2 regions of the Bacillus sp. 11B20 genome follow, and region 2 is predicted to be linked to the other one. Evidence: a T-box and tRNA genes for the amino acid it is inferred to sense, from the RefSeq annotation. Region 2 holds a T-box; the other holds one or more tRNA genes.
What was found. A T-box is a leader RNA that pairs with one kind of tRNA and senses whether it is charged. The one in region 2 lies ahead of alaS (alanine--tRNA ligase), so its partner is inferred to be a tRNA-Ala.

Region 1: it has a tRNA-Ala gene. The T-box ahead of alaS (alanine--tRNA ligase) is inferred to sense a tRNA for this amino acid. The anticodon was not compared.

The regions. Positions count from the first base shown of each region.
Region 1 is NZ_JBLZWZ010000008.1:892,086-901,118, forward strand. It holds gene menH (2-succinyl-6-hydroxy-2,4-cyclohexadiene-1-carboxylate synthase) at 1-361, opposite strand, end outside; gene menD (2-succinyl-5-enolpyruvyl-6-hydroxy-3-cyclohexene-1-carboxylic-acid synthase) at 343-2,088, opposite strand; gene ACN6NB_RS13970 (isochorismate synthase) at 2,081-3,499, opposite strand; gene ACN6NB_RS13975 (1,4-dihydroxy-2-naphthoate polyprenyltransferase) at 3,878-4,816, shown strand; gene ACN6NB_RS13980 (TraR/DksA C4-type zinc finger protein) at 4,934-5,668, shown strand; gene ACN6NB_RS13985 (TspO/MBR family protein) at 5,755-6,231, shown strand; tRNA gene ACN6NB_RS13990 (tRNA-Glu) at 6,309-6,380, opposite strand; tRNA gene ACN6NB_RS13995 (tRNA-Ser) at 6,388-6,478, opposite strand; tRNA gene ACN6NB_RS14000 (tRNA-Asn) at 6,482-6,556, opposite strand; tRNA gene ACN6NB_RS14005 (tRNA-Ile) at 6,563-6,639, opposite strand; tRNA gene ACN6NB_RS14010 (tRNA-Gly) at 6,657-6,730, opposite strand; tRNA gene ACN6NB_RS14015 (tRNA-His) at 6,742-6,817, opposite strand; tRNA gene ACN6NB_RS14020 (tRNA-Phe) at 6,843-6,915, opposite strand; tRNA gene ACN6NB_RS14025 (tRNA-Asp) at 6,934-7,010, opposite strand; tRNA gene ACN6NB_RS14030 (tRNA-Met) at 7,015-7,091, opposite strand; tRNA gene ACN6NB_RS14035 (tRNA-Ser) at 7,115-7,207, opposite strand; tRNA gene ACN6NB_RS14040 (tRNA-Ile) at 7,215-7,291, opposite strand; tRNA gene ACN6NB_RS14045 (tRNA-Met) at 7,296-7,369, opposite strand; tRNA gene ACN6NB_RS14050 (tRNA-Ala) at 7,395-7,467, opposite strand; tRNA gene ACN6NB_RS14055 (tRNA-Pro) at 7,476-7,552, opposite strand; tRNA gene ACN6NB_RS14060 (tRNA-Arg) at 7,560-7,636, opposite strand; tRNA gene ACN6NB_RS14065 (tRNA-Leu) at 7,647-7,732, opposite strand; tRNA gene ACN6NB_RS14070 (tRNA-Gly) at 7,745-7,816, opposite strand; tRNA gene ACN6NB_RS14075 (tRNA-Leu) at 7,847-7,929, opposite strand; tRNA gene ACN6NB_RS14080 (tRNA-Lys) at 7,938-8,013, opposite strand; tRNA gene ACN6NB_RS14085 (tRNA-Thr) at 8,051-8,126, opposite strand; tRNA gene ACN6NB_RS14090 (tRNA-Val) at 8,160-8,235, opposite strand; rRNA gene rrf (5S ribosomal RNA) at 8,784-8,899, opposite strand.
Region 2 is NZ_JBLZWZ010000008.1:546,202-555,234, forward strand. It holds gene alaS (alanine--tRNA ligase) at 1-1,220, opposite strand, end outside; T-box leader at 1,301-1,508, opposite strand; gene ACN6NB_RS12205 (AI-2E family transporter) at 1,553-2,617, opposite strand; gene ACN6NB_RS12210 (amino acid ABC transporter ATP-binding protein) at 2,848-3,576, shown strand; gene ACN6NB_RS12215 (transporter substrate-binding domain-containing protein) at 3,590-4,399, shown strand; gene ACN6NB_RS12220 (amino acid ABC transporter permease) at 4,477-5,130, shown strand; gene ACN6NB_RS12225 (amino acid ABC transporter permease) at 5,146-5,796, shown strand; gene ACN6NB_RS12230 (YrzQ family protein) at 5,881-6,012, opposite strand; gene ACN6NB_RS12235 (hypothetical protein) at 6,033-6,224, opposite strand; gene ACN6NB_RS12240 (PRC-barrel domain-containing protein) at 6,238-6,756, opposite strand; gene recD2 (SF1B family DNA helicase RecD2) at 7,026-9,033, opposite strand, start outside.

The DNA.
Region 1 (9,033 bases), 350 kb from region 2:
GGATCAATTTATTGACACGATCTGGATAACGAGTGGCAAATGATAAAGCAATACGCCCTCCCATAGAATATCCGAGAATATTCACTTTGTGAAGCTTTAATTGGTTTAAAATCTCTGCAAGATCTGCCAGCTGCTGAGACATCGCATATCTTCTCACACTTTCTGGCGAGTCCGTACGCCCATGTCCGAGCAAGCTGACCTGAATCAGTCTTGTATTCTCCAAATTAGCATTCAAGAACGTCCAAGACGCTGCACTTCCAGTGAAGCCGTGTAAGCATAATGTGGCATTTGCTGCCGATGGGTTCTGATCCACCACTTCGTACGCTACCCCATCACGCATTCTTATGATGAGAGAAGGCATTCTTTTTTCACTTCTTCCAATATGTCATCCATCATTTGACGATGCTTGTCTACACGGGAATGACGATCTGTTTCAATTTCAATTAAATGAAGCCCAGGTTCATCGATATGCGCCATATACACATCATGCAACTCTTGTTTCGTTGCGGGTTTCGAATAGGTTCCCCCATATAACCTCGATGCATACTCAAAATTCAGTCCTGTCGGCGTTCCAAAGAGCTTTTCATAATACGGTTCATCAGACGCCTGCGGAAGGAAAGAAAAGATACCTCCCCCATCATTGTTTATCAAAACAACTGTCAAAGGAATGTCCATCAGCTTAGCTGCAAGCAGACCGTTCATATCATGGTAAAATGATAAATCTCCAATGACCAAAGTGACAGGCTGCTTCAAAGCTGCATACGTGCCAAGTGCTGTAGACACAACGCCGTCAATGCCATTTGCTCCGCGATTCGCCATCATTCGAAAAGGCTTGGACTGAGTTTCAAAAAATGTATCTACATCACGAATCGGCATACTATTTCCGATAAAAAGGACGCTCTCCTTTGGCAAGAGGTGCTGAAGCTGACGGTACACATTCCCTTCAAAGGACAAATCCTCATCTGAATAGCTGGCTGCATTCGTTCTGAATGAAGAATTAGCATTCTGCCATCGGTTTAAGAAACTTGTCTCTTTACGTTGTACTGCTTGATTTAATACTGCTTCTACAAAAGCAGAGACAGTACTTTCAATGACGTATGAAGCACTTAACCCAGGATCACGGAAACCTCCGGCAGCATCTACAACAATCTGCTTCACTTCCGCATGTTTTTCCAGCCACTTGAATAAAGGCTTAGATACAGGCATCGGTCCAAAACGAATGACCATATCCGGTAAGAGATGCTGCTGTAATGCCTCATCTTTTAATAAAGAATCATACGCATCGATAATGAGATCTTCATTTTCATGCCCGTTGCGCAAAAGAGAAAGCGGGTCAGCTAAAATAGGTAAATGCAGGGCTTTCGAAAGGCGTAAAACCGCCTCTTTTTCTTCCTGTGTATGAAGTTCACCAGCCACAATCAGTCCCTTTTTGGATTCGTTCATGACGGTCGCGATTTCAGACATCACCCGATCATTAGGGAAAGCCTGACCTGATGCTAATACCTTTTTCGTATCCTCTTTTTCTCGCGCGAAAGGATCAATAGACAGATCAGGAAGCAATGGCTCTCTCAGAGGTACATTGACCTGAACAGGCCCCTTTGGCTCCTGCATCGACATGTGATTTGCTCTCGCAGCTGCCGCCTGAACATAACGCAGCATCGTTTGACTGTCCTCCGGCAATGCTAAGTCTGTGAACCATTTAACAAACTTACCGAATAAGAATTGCTGATCAATCGCTTGAGGTGCCCCAACTTCCCTCAATTCGTGCGGCCGATCAGCAGTTAAAACAATAAGAGGTACACGAGAATAATGCGCCTCTACAACGGCTGGATAAAAGTTAGCAGCTGCCGTACCTGATGTACAAATAAGCAGCACTGGTGATTGACTTGCTTTTGCAAGACCAAGCGCATAAAAAGCAGCAGACCGTTCGTCCACTAAAACATGGACATGGATGTCTTGATGAGCAAGGGCCAGCATCGCAAGCGGAGTTGATCGAGAACCAGGACAGACAACTGCCTCTTTCACACCACCTTGGACGAATTCATCCATCAATCTGCCTATATATGTTGTCATGATGTGATTATTCAATAGGATGACCTCCAAGAGCAGACAGCATTGGTCTTAACTTCACTTGTGTTTCTTCATACTCCTGCTTTGCAAGGGAATCCTCTACAATTCCGCAGCCAGCGAACAAACGAACACGGTCTTCCTCAATAAGACCTGACCGAATGGCTACAGCAAATTCTCCATTATCCTGAGAATCAATCCAGCCTACGGGCGCTGCATACCAGCCGCGCTTGAGCGGTTCGATTTCACGAATCACTTCAACCGCCATTTCCTTTGGATATCCGCCTAGTGCCGGCGTCGGATGGAGCTGCTCAATTAATGAAAAGAGGGAACAGCTGCTTTTAATTTCTCCCACAATCGGTGTAAACAAATGCTGAATGTTTTTTGTTTTATAAAGACTTGGTTGATTTGGTTTATGCACGTGAAGGCAATTCGCTTCAAATGCTTGCTCAATCATATTGACAACAATTTGATGTTCAATCAAATTCTTCTCATCATGCAGCAGTTCCTCGCCTAATGCGTGATCCTCCGCTTCATCTTTTCCGCGAACAATGGAGCCTGCTAAACAGGAGGAAAAGACCTCTCCTCCGCTTTTTTTCACTAAGCGTTCCGGCGTGGCTCCGACAAATGCTTGTCTTCCCTGTTCAACCGCAAATACATAACTCGTTGTTTGATGCTTTAATAATTCCGCTAATAGTGGAGCGAGTTCAATTTGATTTTTATAGTGAAGCAAGACTTCTCTTGCTAAAACAACCTTTTCATATTCGTTTGCACGAATGTGGTCTGTCGCTTCTTCGATCGCCTTCATCCATTCCTTCACATCCAGCTCTTCCACATGAACAAGTTCAGCTTGTCCACCAGTCCGAACTGGCAATGTCTCGAAACGAGAGGCTTTTTGTTCTAATTCCTGAATAAGCTGATGAACGTTCCCATCCACCTGCTTCCACTCATTGATCGTAAGAAAACTGCCTTCTTTTGAGACAGTCAGCATGATCGATGGCACAAAAAAATGAGCCTCGCCAAATGCTTCCCAATGACGCGCCTTCTCTTCATACGGATCAAACGAGAATCCTCCAAATAAAAGCGGACCAACAGCCGCTTGCTTTAACTCCTTTTCATCATGAAAATGGAACATGTGCTGCTTGAGCTGTTCCCATTCTTGATGGACTATATCGAATCGTTCCTTGCCTTGCTCAGATGATTTAATGACGGCCGCTCTGCCAAGTCCAGAAAAAATCATTTGGCTTTCTGGATCAGACCAAAAAAACCGCTCGCCTAAAAAATCCGCTTCGCCGCTTTGGAAAAAGGCAAGAGGATCCAGATCGTCAACTCTTCTGGAGTAGCTTATCAAAACAGCATGGTTGACGTTATTCGCTTCTTCTAATGTCGCAAGCGCTTCCTGCCGGAAAGTACTTTGCACTGTTGTCACCATGATACATTCCTCCAAAATCCATGAATTACATAAAAAATAAAAACATAATGAAAAAATACATGAACATTCGAATATGTCGAATGACCTGCTTTTCTATTATAAACCTTAACAGATGAACTTAGTAAAGAAAACAGCTTCTAAAACCTCGAATCCTTATTATATCACGCTTTCAAGATTTTTTCGCTCTTGCTTATTGAAACGAGAGCATCTAAAGCAAAATGGCAGGACCGTTCTAAAATCAAGCTTTCCTTCGATATGGCAACGATTAGCAAACATCTTTTTCCCGATTCATCGCATCAATATATTGACACCTTTTTGAACTTTGCTAAACTGGAATTTGGACGTGTACGTATTTTTTTATTTAAAGGAGTATATTTTATGCAGCATCAATCGATATCAGATCAGCTTTCACCAATAAAGCCTGATAAAAACTGGCGAATTTGGTGGAATTTACTACGACCGCATACACTAACAGCGGCATTTATTCCCGTTACTTTAGGAACTGTTTTAGCACTTCCAAGTGGTCAAATACATGTTGGGCTATTTTTAGCCATGCTGTTTGCATCTATGTTTATCCAAATCGCAACAAACATGTTTAATGAGTACTTTGATTATGTTCGCGGGCTGGACAACGAGAAATCTGTCGGCATCGGCGGAGCCATTGTAAGAAACGGTGTGAAGCCAAAGACAGTCCTCAGCCTCGCTTATGCACTATTTGCACTTTCTTTATTACTTGGGGTCTATATTTGCATGATGTCTAGCTGGTGGATTGCATTAATAGGACTTATTTGTATGGCAGCAGGCTATTTCTATACTGGCGGCCCTGTACCAATTGCATATACACCGTTTGGAGAACTTGTTTCAGGTGCTTTTATGGGATTAGGGATTATCCTGATAAGTTTTTATATCCAAACAGGCACTCTGACGTCTAAAGCTGTTCTCGTCTCACTACCAATTTCTATTTTAGTTGGTGCCATCTTACTGTCGAACAATATCCGTGATTTAGACGGGGATAAGGAAAATGGACGAAAAACACTTGCCATCCTTGCTGGACGTAAAGCTGCAGTGAACATTTTACTTTCCATGTTTTTGGTATCATATGTACTCATTTTTGTTTATATCTTCACAGATATCGTCGGTCTTTGGAGTCTTCTTGTTTTACTCAGTGTGCCAAAAGCCTATACAGCCATTAAAGAGTTTAAGCAAAAAGAAAAACCGATTGAATTAATGAATGCCATGAAATCTACAGCTCAAACCAATACATTTTTTGGTTTTCTGCTGACGATCGCTTTGATCTTACAATACTATATCGCGTAACAAAGAACGCCTGCAGCCGCAGGCGTTTTTTAATTAGGAATTGCTTCAAATTGGAACTAGTCTTACATACAAAATTGCTCATACTAACAATATGTTTGATATGAAAGGATGATCGCTTTGTTGTCAAAAGACGAATTACATCATTTGAAGCAGCGCCTTCTCGATGAAAAAAAAGAACTTGAAGCCAAAAGCCATGACGATGAACAGAAAGTATCCTTTCCTTACGATTCAGTCGGAGAACTGTCTGCCTATGATAACCACCCGGGCGATCAAGGGACAGAGCTGTTCGAGCGTGGGAAAGATATTGCTTTAAACAGCTTGGAACATGAACATATGTTAGATATCGATGAAGCACTTCAAGCCATTGCAGACGGCTCTTATGGACTATGCAAGGTCTGTAAGGCCCCTATTCCAAAGGAACGCTTAGAAGCCTTGCCTACTGCCGTCACATGCACAGAGCACTCAAAAGAACAGACCGTTTCACAAAACCGTCCGATTGAAGAGGATTTATTAAGTCCGCCAGCTGGACAATTTGAAAATGAAGAAAGTGCTGCGTACGACGGAGAGGATGCCTACCAAGACGTAGAACGCTACGGAAACTCTGATACCCCGTCTGATATGGAATTCCCACCTTTGACATACGATGATGTGTATACACAATCAGAAGATGAAGATTATGTGGAGGACTACGAAGGATTCGCAGCTGCTGATATTGAAGGAAAAGCAAGCAAGGTGTATCCGAACAAAGCACACGAGGCCTATGAAGAAGCATTAGACGAAGAAGGTGTCATGACAGTATTTGGTGACTTGAAACCGTACGAGGAAGAACCTTATACAGAAGAAAATCATTAGTCCCCTCATATTGGGGGCTTTATGTTTATATCATGTAATGATTGGGAAATCACTTTAAGAGTGAATTTGATTGGAGGAGATTCTTGATGGCTAGAAAAAGTATCATTTGGGCGATTGTCGTCTTCTTTATTACATACGCACTATTCTCTATTGCCGGATTTTTGTTCCCCATCGACAGAGAATGGTATGACGCATTAAATAAACCAGAATGGACACCTGGTGGCGGTGTGATTGGTGCTGTGTGGGCTGTCTTATTTGCACTCATCTCATTGTCCGCAGCGATCATTTATGGAAAATATGGATTCCAAAAAATCACTTTACCATTTTGGATTCTTTTCCTTTTAAATTACGTATTCAATCAAGCCTTTAGCTTTTTTCAATTTACACAAAAGGATTTGTTTGTGGCTACGATCGACTGCCTGCTCGTTGCACTGACAGCACTTGCACTTGTCATCGTCTCACGTAAACTAAGCAAAGTCGTTCCAATTTTACTGATCCCTTATGTCTTATGGGGCTTCTTTGCGACATACTTGTCTTATACGATCTATTCCATGAATATGTAAAAAAAGACCGCCATGATAGCGGTCTTTCGTTTTGAAGAAAACAAAAAAGAGATCTTTGACAAGATCTCTTTTAAAAATGACCCGTACGGGATTCGAACCCGTGTTACCGCCGTGAAAGGGCGGTGTCTTAACCGCTTGACCAACGGGCCAGATCAATGGCGGAGAAGGAGGGATTTGAACCCTCGCGCCGCTTACGCGACCTACACCCTTAGCAGGGGCGCCTCTTCAGCCACTTGAGTACTTCTCCATTTGGCTCCGCAGGTAGGATTCGAACCTACGACCGATCGGTTAACAGCCGATAGCTCTACCACTGAGCTACTGCGGAAGATCATGGTGGGCCTGAGTGGACTCGAACCACCGACCTCACGCTTATCAGGCGTGCGCTCTAACCAGCTGAGCTACAGGCCCATGAACAGATATACAAATGGAGCGGGTGATGGGAATCGAACCCACGACATCAGCTTGGAAGGCTGAGGTTTTACCACTAAACTACACCCGCAAAAATATGTATGGGGCGATTGATGGGAATCGAACCCACGAGTGCCAGAGCCACAATCTGGTGCGTTAACCACTTCGCCACAACCGCCATACTATGAATATTTTTATAAAAGTGGCTCGGGACGGAATCGAACCGCCGACACACGGATTTTCAGTCCGTTGCTCTACCAACTGAGCTACCGAGCCAAGTATTCTTTTGAAAAATGGCGGTCCGGACGGGACTCGAACCCGCGACCTCCTGCGTGACAGGCAGGCATTCTAACCAACTGAACTACCGGACCATTTTGGTTGCGGGGGCAGGATTTGAACCTGCGACCTTCGGGTTATGAGCCCGACGAGCTACCGAACTGCTCCACCCCGCGATGATATGGTTTTTTAAAAAATATGGCGGAGGAAGAGGGATTCGAACCCCCGCGGGCTTTGACACCCCTGTCGGTTTTCAAGACCGATCCCTTCAGCCGGACTTGGGTATTCCTCCGTATAGATGGTGGACCTTGTAGGACTCGAACCTACGACCGGACGGTTATGAGCCGTCTGCTCTAACCAACTGAGCTAAAGGTCCTTTATAGCGGCGGAGGGGATCGAACCCCCGACCTCACGGGTATGAACCGTACGCTCTAGCCAGCTGAGCTACACCGCCATGATCAAAACAATCTTTTAAAAAGTGGAGCCTAGCGGGATCGAACCGCTGACCTCCTGCGTGCAAGGCAGGCGCTCTCCCAGCTGAGCTAAGGCCCCATAAAAGATGGTCGGGAAGACAGGATTCGAACCTGCGACCCCTTGGTCCCAAACCAAGTGCTCTACCAAGCTGAGCTACTTCCCGATCTTAATGGCGCGCCCGAGAGGAGTCGAACCCCTAACCTTTTGATCCGTAGTCAAACGCTCTATCCAATTGAGCTACGGGCGCTTATTTATAATGCCGAGGGCCGGACTTGAACCGGCACGGTAGTCACCTACCGCAGGATTTTAAGTCCTGTGTGTCTGCCAATTCCACCACCCCGGCGTGGATGGTATAAGCGGAAGACGGGATTCGAACCCGCGACCCCCACCTTGGCAAGGTGGTGTTCTACCACTGAACTACTTCCGCATTACAGGATTTCTTTATTTTATTTGGCAATGCGGGTGAAGGGACTTGAACCCCCACGTCATAAAGACACTAGATCCTAAGTCTAGCGCGTCTGCCAATTCCGCCACACCCGCATGAAACATGGTGAGCCATGAAGGACTCGAACCTTCGACCCTCTGATTAAAAGTCAGATGCTCTACCAACTGAGCTAATGGCTCGCTTTAAAAGCGACTTGTCTATCTTACCATATGAAAGTGGTGCCGGCAAGAGGACTTGAACCCCCAACCTACTGATTACAAGTCAGTTGCTCTACCAGTTGAGCTACACCGGCTTTATCTATCCTAACATTATGTAAGAATAAATATGGTGGAGGATGACGGGCTCGAACCGCCGACCCTCTGCTTGTAAGGCAGATGCTCTCCCAGCTGAGCTAATCCTCCACTATGTAAGAATCTCTCGATCCGACAAAGATTATTATATACAGGTTTTAATCATTTGTAAAGGCTATATTAAAAAAATTTTATTTCAATTTTCATTGCGTTATTTTTTAACAAAAGATCGTCATATCACCTATTCATACAGCTGCTGTTCAACGTTCAGCAGGTGAGCTTCTCTTCTCTATATTCTCTTTCAAAACGTTCAATTCCTTTAGAAATATTAGCAGTCTTTCATTTTTATACTTTAATGATATAGGTATCTCTTTAGACGTAAAGCATTTATAGAAATCGAATAGGCTTACACATCTTCAATTTAATTAAAGATATATGGAATGCGCCTATATAAGCTCATACTCTGTCTCTCTATTGTTTTGTATAGATAAGGTTTTATGCCATGAACATCTTTAGGTTCAAGTGTTTCACATGCTACGCTTGGACATAAGAAGGTGCGACGATCTTTCATCAAACAAATGGTATAAGATAAAGTATGATGTATGACCCTCAATCAGCACAAAAAAGACCAGTTCCAAATGGAACTGATCCTGATAGAAGCTTGGCGGCGTCCTACTCTCACAGGGGGAAACCCCCAACTACCATCGGCGCTGAAGAGCTTAACTTCCGTGTTCGGTATGGGAACGGGTGTGACCTCTTCGCTATCGCCACCAAACCTGATGGAGAGAATGTTCTCTCAAAACTAGATAACAATGTTCATGCTTCACAATAGAATATAGGTTAAGTCCTCGATCTATTAGTATCTGTCAGCTCCACGTGTCACCACGCTTCCACCTCAGACCTATCAAC
Region 2 (9,033 bases):
TCTGTTAGCTCGACAGGGAATCCATACGTATCATACAGCTTAAATACATCTTCACCTGAAATTTTTGAGCTGCCTTTGTCTCTTTCTTTTTTGATCACTTCTGACAAAATGGCTAACCCTTCGTTCAGTGTTTCGTGGAAACGTTCTTCTTCGTTTTTGATGACTTTCGCAATAAATTCTTCTTTTGCTTGTACATCTGGGTAGAAGTCTTTCATGATTTCAGCAACAACTGGCACTAAATCATACATAAACGGACGGTGGATATGGATCGTTTTTGCATAACGCACAGCACGGCGCAGCAAACGTCTTAATACATATCCGCGGCCTTCATTGGAAGGAAGCGCTCCGTCACTTACAGCAAAGGCAACTGTCCGGATGTGGTCAGCAATCACTTTGAATGCTGTATCCTTTTCCTTTGTTTCGCCATAGCTTTCTCCAGAGATCGTTTCGACTGCGCGAATAATTGGCATGAATAGGTCTGTATCGAAGTTCGTCGGCACATTTTGAATGACAGATACCATTCGTTCAAGACCCATACCTGTATCAATGTTTTTCTTCGGCAGTGGTGTGTATGATCCATCTGGATTATGGTTGAATTCAGAGAACACGAGATTCCATACTTCTAAATAACGCTCGTTTTCCCCGCCTGGATATAATTCTGGATCGTTCATGTCGTGACCGTATGATTCACCGCGGTCATAGAAAATTTCTGTATTCGGTCCGCTTGGGCCCTCGCCTATATCCCAGAAGTTGCCTTCCAGACGGATAATACGTTCTTCAGGCACACCAATTTTATCTCTCCAAAGGATATACGCTTCTTCGTCCTCTGGGTGGACTGTCACAGATAACAAATTCGGATCAAAGCCAATCCACTCGTCACTTGTGAGGAATTCCCACGCCCATTCAATGGCCTCTTCTTTAAAGTAGTCACCAATAGAGAAGTTGCCAAGCATTTCAAAGAACGTGTGATGGCGTGCTGTCTTCCCTACATTTTCAATATCATTCGTACGAATCGATTTTTGCGCGTTGCAAATACGCGGATTTTCAGGTACGACGCGACCATCAAAGTATTTCTTTAATGTTGCCACACCACTGTTGATCCATAAAAGTGTCGGATCGTCATGCGGTACAAGAGACGCACTCGGTTCTACAGCATGTCCTTTTTCTTTAAAGAAGTCTAAAAACATTTGACGTACTTGAGCTGAAGTTAAAGTTTTCATTCAAAAATCCTCCCTTATCATTCATCAATCTCCACACAAACGAAAAAACATCCCGCCCTATGCAAGCACAAAACGACTTACACAGGGACGAGATGTTCTCGCGGTACCACCCTGATTATAGACAAATTCGTCTATCACCTTCACATCCGATAACGCCGGAAGAGAGCGGCAGTGTTTATCTGCACTCGGGACTAGCTTCCGTTAAAGGTCTGATAAGGCTTTTCTCAGCAAATAAAGCCTCTCTCTGCAACAGCTTTTTAACGTACTCGGGTCCGTCATTGAATTTCAATATGTATGAATCGAAATTATTATAGACAACTCGGCTCGTCTTGTCAATGAACGCTTCGTCTCATCAGGATATATTGCACAATGATCACCCTGATAATTGCAGCTGCTGGTACGGCTAAAATCATCCCAATTAAGCCAAACAGCTCTCCTCCTGCAAGCAAGACAAGCATAATGACGACAGGATGCATATGAAGACTTCGCCCTACAATGATTGGGCTGAGGACATTACTCTCTAAAAATTGCAGCACCGCTACTGTGATTAGTACAATGATGACCGATTTCACCGAGATGGTAAACGCAATAAAGATGGCAGGAACTGCGCCAATAATCGGTCCAAAATAAGGAATCACGTTCGTTGCCCCTATCAGCATCCCAAGAACAAGCGGATACGGGATATGAAAAAGCCAGAGCACAATGGCTGCTGCACCCCCGATTAAAGAACAAACAAGCAGCTGCCCTCGAATATAATCACCAAGCGATTCATCCACTGCTTTGACAAAAGCTTTTCCCCTCTTTCTAAATGATGGCGGCGTTAAATACCATGCCGCCCGCTTCATCGTGTTCATATCCTTCACCATATAAAAAACAAGAAAAGGAATGAGTGCTGCGACTAATGCGTAATCAAATAAAACCTTACAGCTAAGAATCATCCGCTCAGCACTATTGGCTGCATATGTCTCCGATTGAACAATGAAGCGGTCTAAGCGGTCGTGAAGTCCGTCAGGCCAGTGGCTCGTATGACGATGAATATGTGATAAAGCGCCATTATAAGTTTCGGCGAGGACAGGAATTTGTTCTGACAGCTCATTTAACTGTGCGATCATCACAGGCGCTCCTTTATAAACCGCAAACCCAATCCCGCCAAAAAACAGGACATAGATGAGTAAGAGACTGACTGTTCTCGGCAGCCCTCGTGCATGAAGTCTTTCCACAATCGGATAAAGCAGATAAGAAATAAAAATGGCGATGAGAAGCGGAATGAGAACCGCCTTCAGCAATAAAAAAACAGGCATCCATAACTCGTCGAGCTGCAGTAAAATGAGCAAGGATGCAAGGACAAGCAGGATCCCTGCAGCATATATCAGAAATTGGATCGGACGTTTCTTCACCTTTTTCACCTCTTTTCTTATTGTTTAACCATCTTCTGCAATTATCCACGTAAATAAAATTTGTCCTAACTTTGTTAAAAATGAATACACATGAAACATACAGCTCCATCCAAAGTCACTATTTGCTGTAAAATCTCGTCAGAAAATATTCCATCATTTACTTCTTTTTACACAAGTTGTGCTAGAATCCACTTTAGCTTTAGCCAATGAAACACAAGAGGAGGTTCTTCATGATCACATTCGAAGAAGTCAACAAGCATTATGGCCAGTTCCATGTACTTAAGGACATTAACCTACATATTCAAAAAGGGGAGGTTGTTGTGATCATCGGTCCTTCAGGATCTGGTAAAAGTACGATGCTCAGGTGTATCAATCGTCTTGAAAGCATTGATGCGGGAAAAGTTCTCGTCAACCAAGTGTCTGTTCAGCATCCGAAGACCAACATCAATCTTGTCAGGCAAAATATCGGAATGGTCTTTCAGCATTTCCACCTCTATCCGCATAAGACGGTGCTTGAAAACATTATGCTTGCGCCGATGAAGGTCAAAAAAGTGAGCAAGGAAGAAGCAAAGGAAACAGCTGAATTTTATTTAAATAAAGTCGGCATTCCTGAAAAAGCAGACACCTACCCTTCACGACTCTCAGGCGGACAGCAGCAGCGCGTTGCCATTGCAAGAGGGCTTGCGATGAAACCAGAGGTGATGCTTTTTGACGAACCGACATCTGCACTTGATCCAGAGATGATCGGCGAGGTATTAGATGTGATGAAGCAGCTGGCCCGTGAAGGCATGACCATGGTTGTTGTCACGCATGAGATGGGCTTTGCCCGTGAAGTGGCCGACCGCATTGTCTTTATTGATGAGGGCAGAATTCTTGAAGAATCAACACCGGCTGCATTTTATGAAAAACCGCAAGAGAAACGTGCTCAATTATTTTTAAGCCGTATTTTAAATCACTAGGGGGAATGGTTTAATGAAAAAAATGAAACGTTTTGGCATGCTGCTCTTTATGACTTGCTGCATCGCCGCTTTAGCTGCTTGTGGATCTACAGAAAAAGGCTCAACTGATGCAAAACAAGGAAGCTCATTAGAAGCCATTAAGAAAGACAAAAAAATCATTTTCGGTGTAAAAAATGACACACGGCTATTCGGTCTAAAAAATCCGAGCAGCGGGGATATTGAAGGATTTGATATTGATATTGCAAAAGCCATCACAAAGGAAATACTCGGCGATGAAGGAAAAGCAGAATTTAAGGAAGTGACATCTAAAACAAGAATTCCTTTGCTTCAAAAAGGGGATATCCATGCGATTGTTGCGACCATGACAATTACAGAAGAGCGTAAAAAAGAAGTCAATTTCTCAGATGTTTACTTTGAAGCAGGACAATCACTGCTTGTGAAAAAAGGAAGCGACATTCAATCCATTGATGATCTTAAAAAAGGAACGAAGGTGCTGGCCGTGAAAGGATCTACTTCTTCTCAAAATATCCGTGAGAAAGCACCTGAAGTATCCGTATTAGAATTTGAGAACTATCAAGAGGCTTTTACAGCATTAAAATCAAATCAAGGGCAAGTGCTGACAACTGATAATGCGATCTTATTTGGTATGGCAGATGAAGATTCAAATTATGAAGTGGTCGGCGGCACCTTTACAGATGAGCCTTATGGCATTGCTGTGAAAAAAGGGGATCAAGAATTAACTGATGCGATCAATAAAGCCTTAAAAACGTTAAAAGACAATGGTGAATATGACAAAATTCTTAAAAAATGGATCAAAGAATAACATTTGATTGGTTAACATCAATGCCTCAGGTGAGCCGCTCAATGGCTCCCCTGTTGATCAGGAAGGAAGTGAACTGATTGCTGCGGTTTTCCATTCTCATTGAAAATTTTCATCTTTATTTAGAAGGCTTTAAATATACCATTGGTGCAAGTGTCATTGCTCTGATTGGAAGCTTTTTGATCGGTACACTCATTGCCATTATGAGAATTGCGCCATTTAGGCCGCTAAACTGGTTCGGAACGGCTTATGTGGAATTTATTCGGAATATTCCGTTATTATTGATCACCTTTGTTTTCTTCTTTGGTTTACCCGTGCTAGGTATTGTAGCAGATGGCTTTACTGCTGGAACGATCGCCCTTGCCATTTATACGTCTGCCTTTATTGCTGAAGCCATTCGTGCAGGGATACAAGCTGTACCGCTTGGACAAATGGAAGCAGCCCGCGCTTCAGGTCTGTCATATGGCGGGACGATGCGGTATATCATTTTGCCTCAGGCGATTAAAATCGTCATTCCCCCTCTTGGGAATCAATTTATTAACCTTGTCAAAAACTCCTCGATTTTAGGTGTCATTGCAGGGTTTGATCTCATGTATCAAGGTGACCTTATTGCATCTAGAACATTTGTGACGTTTGATGTCTACATCTTTGTTGCCATGTTCTATCTGCTATTAACCATTCCGCTTAGTCTAGGCGTTGGTTATTTAGAAAGAAGATTAGCAAGAAGCCACTAGAGAGGAGGAAATATCTTGGATTTTATAGGTGCCTACCAGCCTGATCATCTCGCCTTTTTACTTGAAGGATTTGCTGTCACCTTAAAAGTGGCTTTTATCTCCATCATTTTGAGCTTTATCATTGGATTAGTCGTCGGCACATTGCGGTTCGCTCAAATCCCGGTTTTATCAAAAGTGCTTGCGGTTGTTGTAGAAACCATTCGGAACCTGCCGCTTTTACTGATCATCTTTTTCACGTATTTTGCATTGCCTGAAATCGGCATCAAGCTAAGCATCACAGCCTCTGCCATTGCAGCTTTAACCGTGTTTGAATCCGCGATGCTGTCAGAAATTATTCGGAGCGGCCTTAAATCAATTGATAAGGGCCAGATCGAAGCAGCCAGGTCTTCTGGTTTAACCTATATTCAAACATTGAAAATGATTATTATGCCGCAGGCCCTGCGCAGAATGGTGCCGCCAATTGTCAGTCAATTCATATCTCTTTTAAAAGATACGTCGCTTGCAGTCGTCATTGCGCTTCCAGAATTATTACATCACGCACAAATATTAAACGGTCAAAGCCAATCCTATTTACTGCCGATTTTTCTATTGGCGGCTATGATGTATTTTGTCGTCAATTTCAGCTTATCCATTCTTGCAAGACGATTAGAATACAGGCAAGCGTAACACCTCAGCTTATAGACAAACACTGCGTCCTGGTCTGAAAAAAAACAAAGGGCTAAAATGAAGATCATTTTAGCCCTTTTGTGTTTACATCATTCTCATAACACGTTTTTTTAGCTTTTTCATATCCCGCTTTGATGGCATATCATATCGGCTTGCAAAGTGATATGCAAGTGCACCTGCACCAAGCGTTAATAGTGAAGAAGTCATTTTGCCCATTCGAAATTCCCCCTTAACACTTATAGTTGAATTGAACGTTCATCGTCACTAAACAGATCATCTAAGCTGCTTAGTGTCCCGTCTTCCTCCACTTGGTGTGTCGATATTTTGCCTTTTGACAGCGTCAATTCAATAAAACAGCCCCAGCAATAATATTGATTGACCCCAATTTTTCCGATGTCTTTACATTTGCAATTTGGGCAAATGAGCATAATCAGCACCTCTTTACGTTCGGTTTAGAACCAGTGCTTCCTTTTGAACGTTCATCAAGGTTCCGGCAGCCTGCAGCTGTTTCCGAATCCCTGATAGCTCTGTAAAGAAGCCGTCCGAGAGTTCATATGCTACGATTGTGCCCGAATTTGTACAAAAGTATACATCTTCCAAAATGCCTAAATTTTCACCATCAGGCGACTGCATCATTTTCTTTTTTAATTTCGAAAATAACAAGAATGGAGCAGAGGAATCCATGCCTACTCCCTCCTGGCAGCTCACATATAAACCTTTGTCTGTCAGCTGATCAAATCCAGAGAATGGAATGAGTGCACAGTCTTTCTTTTTCCCCTCTAACACATACCCTCCGCAGCTGCCTCCGGCTAAAAAGCAAATATCTTTTATGGAACCAAGCGATTGGGACAGCTCATCTGAATAGATCGTCATTCCTTCAAGTTCTCGGCATGTTCTCAAAATGTGCTCAACCACCTTTTGCGGAACAGTCTTATCGTGTGCGTTTGCTTCATGACTCATACGAAGAAATGGCTTCCATGAACGGAATGGAAGAAGTTCTTTCCACGCTAAAAGGCTTCCATATGGAAGCCTCAGATTGTTGACAAAGGGCTAAAATGATCTTGATTTTAGCCCTTTGTCTTCTTTTCAGCGTGATAGAAAACCTTTGCAGCCCTAGGAAGGACGAGCATCGGAGCGGAGCGAATTTGACATTCGTGAGCACCGGAGCGCAGGATTGACAACGAATGCAAGGGTTTGTCTACACGCTAAGGCTTCCGTATGGAAGCCTTCTACTCATGCATAAAATCAAACGGAGTGATTCCCTCCATGCCAATATTTGCGTCATGTACGCTAAACGGAAGCTCTTTTTGGAGCGCTTCAAGTTCTGCATCCATGATTTGTTCGGTTTGCACAAGCCGCATCGTTAAGGACGTTTGTCTGAGGGAATCCTCATTGTTTTTCACGCCCCACTCCAGCGCTGATTCCTCGCCGCACAGTATTAAAAACTTTTTACTTCGTGTTATAGCTGTGTACAGCAGATTACGCCGAAGCATTCGGTAATAGCTCCTCACAACTGGCAGCACAACAATCGGAAATTCACTGCCTTGTGATTTGTGGATGGAGCAGCAATAGGCATGAGTAAATTGATGAAAATCCTTTTTCGTAAAGGTGATTTCATTTCCATCAAAGGAGATCACGGCCATGTCTTCTTTTTCTGTATTTTCTTTTGCATAAAAAATCGAGACAATTTCGCCGATATCGCCGTTAAAAATATTGTTCTCCGGCTGATTCACAAGCTGAAGCACCTTATCACCTGTCCGGTACACCACATCACCAAACGGGATTTCTCTGCCTTTTGGTTTTTTAGGATTCAAAATGTGCTGCAGCATTTTGTTGAGCTCATTGATGCCCGCTTTTCCTTTATACATTGGTGCGAGCACTTGAATGTCCTTTGCCGAAAACCCTTTTTGAGCAGCATTGCTGACGACTTTCTCAATGACTTCTTTCATTTGATCAGCTGAACATTGAATGAAGGACCGATCCTTTGAGCGTGCAGTAATATCCTTTGGCAGCACACCATTTTTCATATCATGGGCAAGTTCAACAATGGTTGAGCCGTCTGCCTGCCGGTAAATATCTGTCAGAGTAACAGCCGGCACAGCTTTTGAGGCAAGCAAATCCCGTAAAACTTGACCTGGTCCGACAGATGGCAGCTGATGTTCATCCCCTACCATAATGACTTGGATATGATCAGGAATGGCTTTAAACAAATGATTCGCCAGCCAAATATCAAGCATACTTGATTCATCAATGATGACAAGCTTTCCTTCAATCGGCTGTTCTTCATCATGCGAGAAGCCCTCCGATCCGTTCCAGCCTAGCAGCCGGTGAATGGTGACAGCTGGAAGCCCTGTTGATTCTGTCATCCGTTTAGCCGCCCGTCCAGTTGGTGCCGCAAGTACAAATGGGAAGGATTCATCCTTTTTATAATCACTCGGATCAAGAGATACACCGTGAAGATCACTGTAAAGCTCGACAATTCCTTTAATGACCGTCGTCTTCCCTGTACCAGGTCCACCTGTTAAAAGCAGCATCGGGGACATGAGTGCCTTTTGAATCGCTTCCTTTTGTGTCGGTGCATACTGGACGCCTAATCGCTCCTCCAGCTCACCAAGTGCAAGCAGGAATTCTGATTCAGGAAATTGATCTGCGTATTCTGTTTGGGAGACGATTTTTTGAATGCGTTTGGCAACACTTTGCTCCGCGTAAAATAAGGATGGATGATAGCAGCGGTCATCTTCAATGATCATTTCTTTTCCTTCGCCAAGCGCAATGATCTGATTGGCAACATCCATTTCAGTCACTTTGTAATCATTGCCTGTTTGATTGAGCAGCTTGCGGGTTTCGACGATCAAATCTTTTGTTTGTATGTACGTATGACCGTCCTGTAGACTGGCTGTCTCCACTGTATATAGCAAGGCTGCGCGAATCCGCTCTGGATCATTACCTGAGATGCCTGTTCTAGCGCCGAGCTCATCCGCCTTAATAAATCCGATCCCCTCAACATCCTTAACAAGCTGATACGGATTTTCCTCGATCTTTTGCAGCGTTTCACTCTCGTACACTTGGTAAATCTTCATGCTGAGCTGCGGACCAAAGCCATATTGATTCAGGCTGATCATGATTTGTTCCAGTCCTTGATGCTCCTGAAGCGCTGCGGCCAGCTTATCCGCCTTCTTTTTGGATAAGCGCGGTACATCGTACAAAACAGCTGGGTCACGCATAATTTTATGAAGC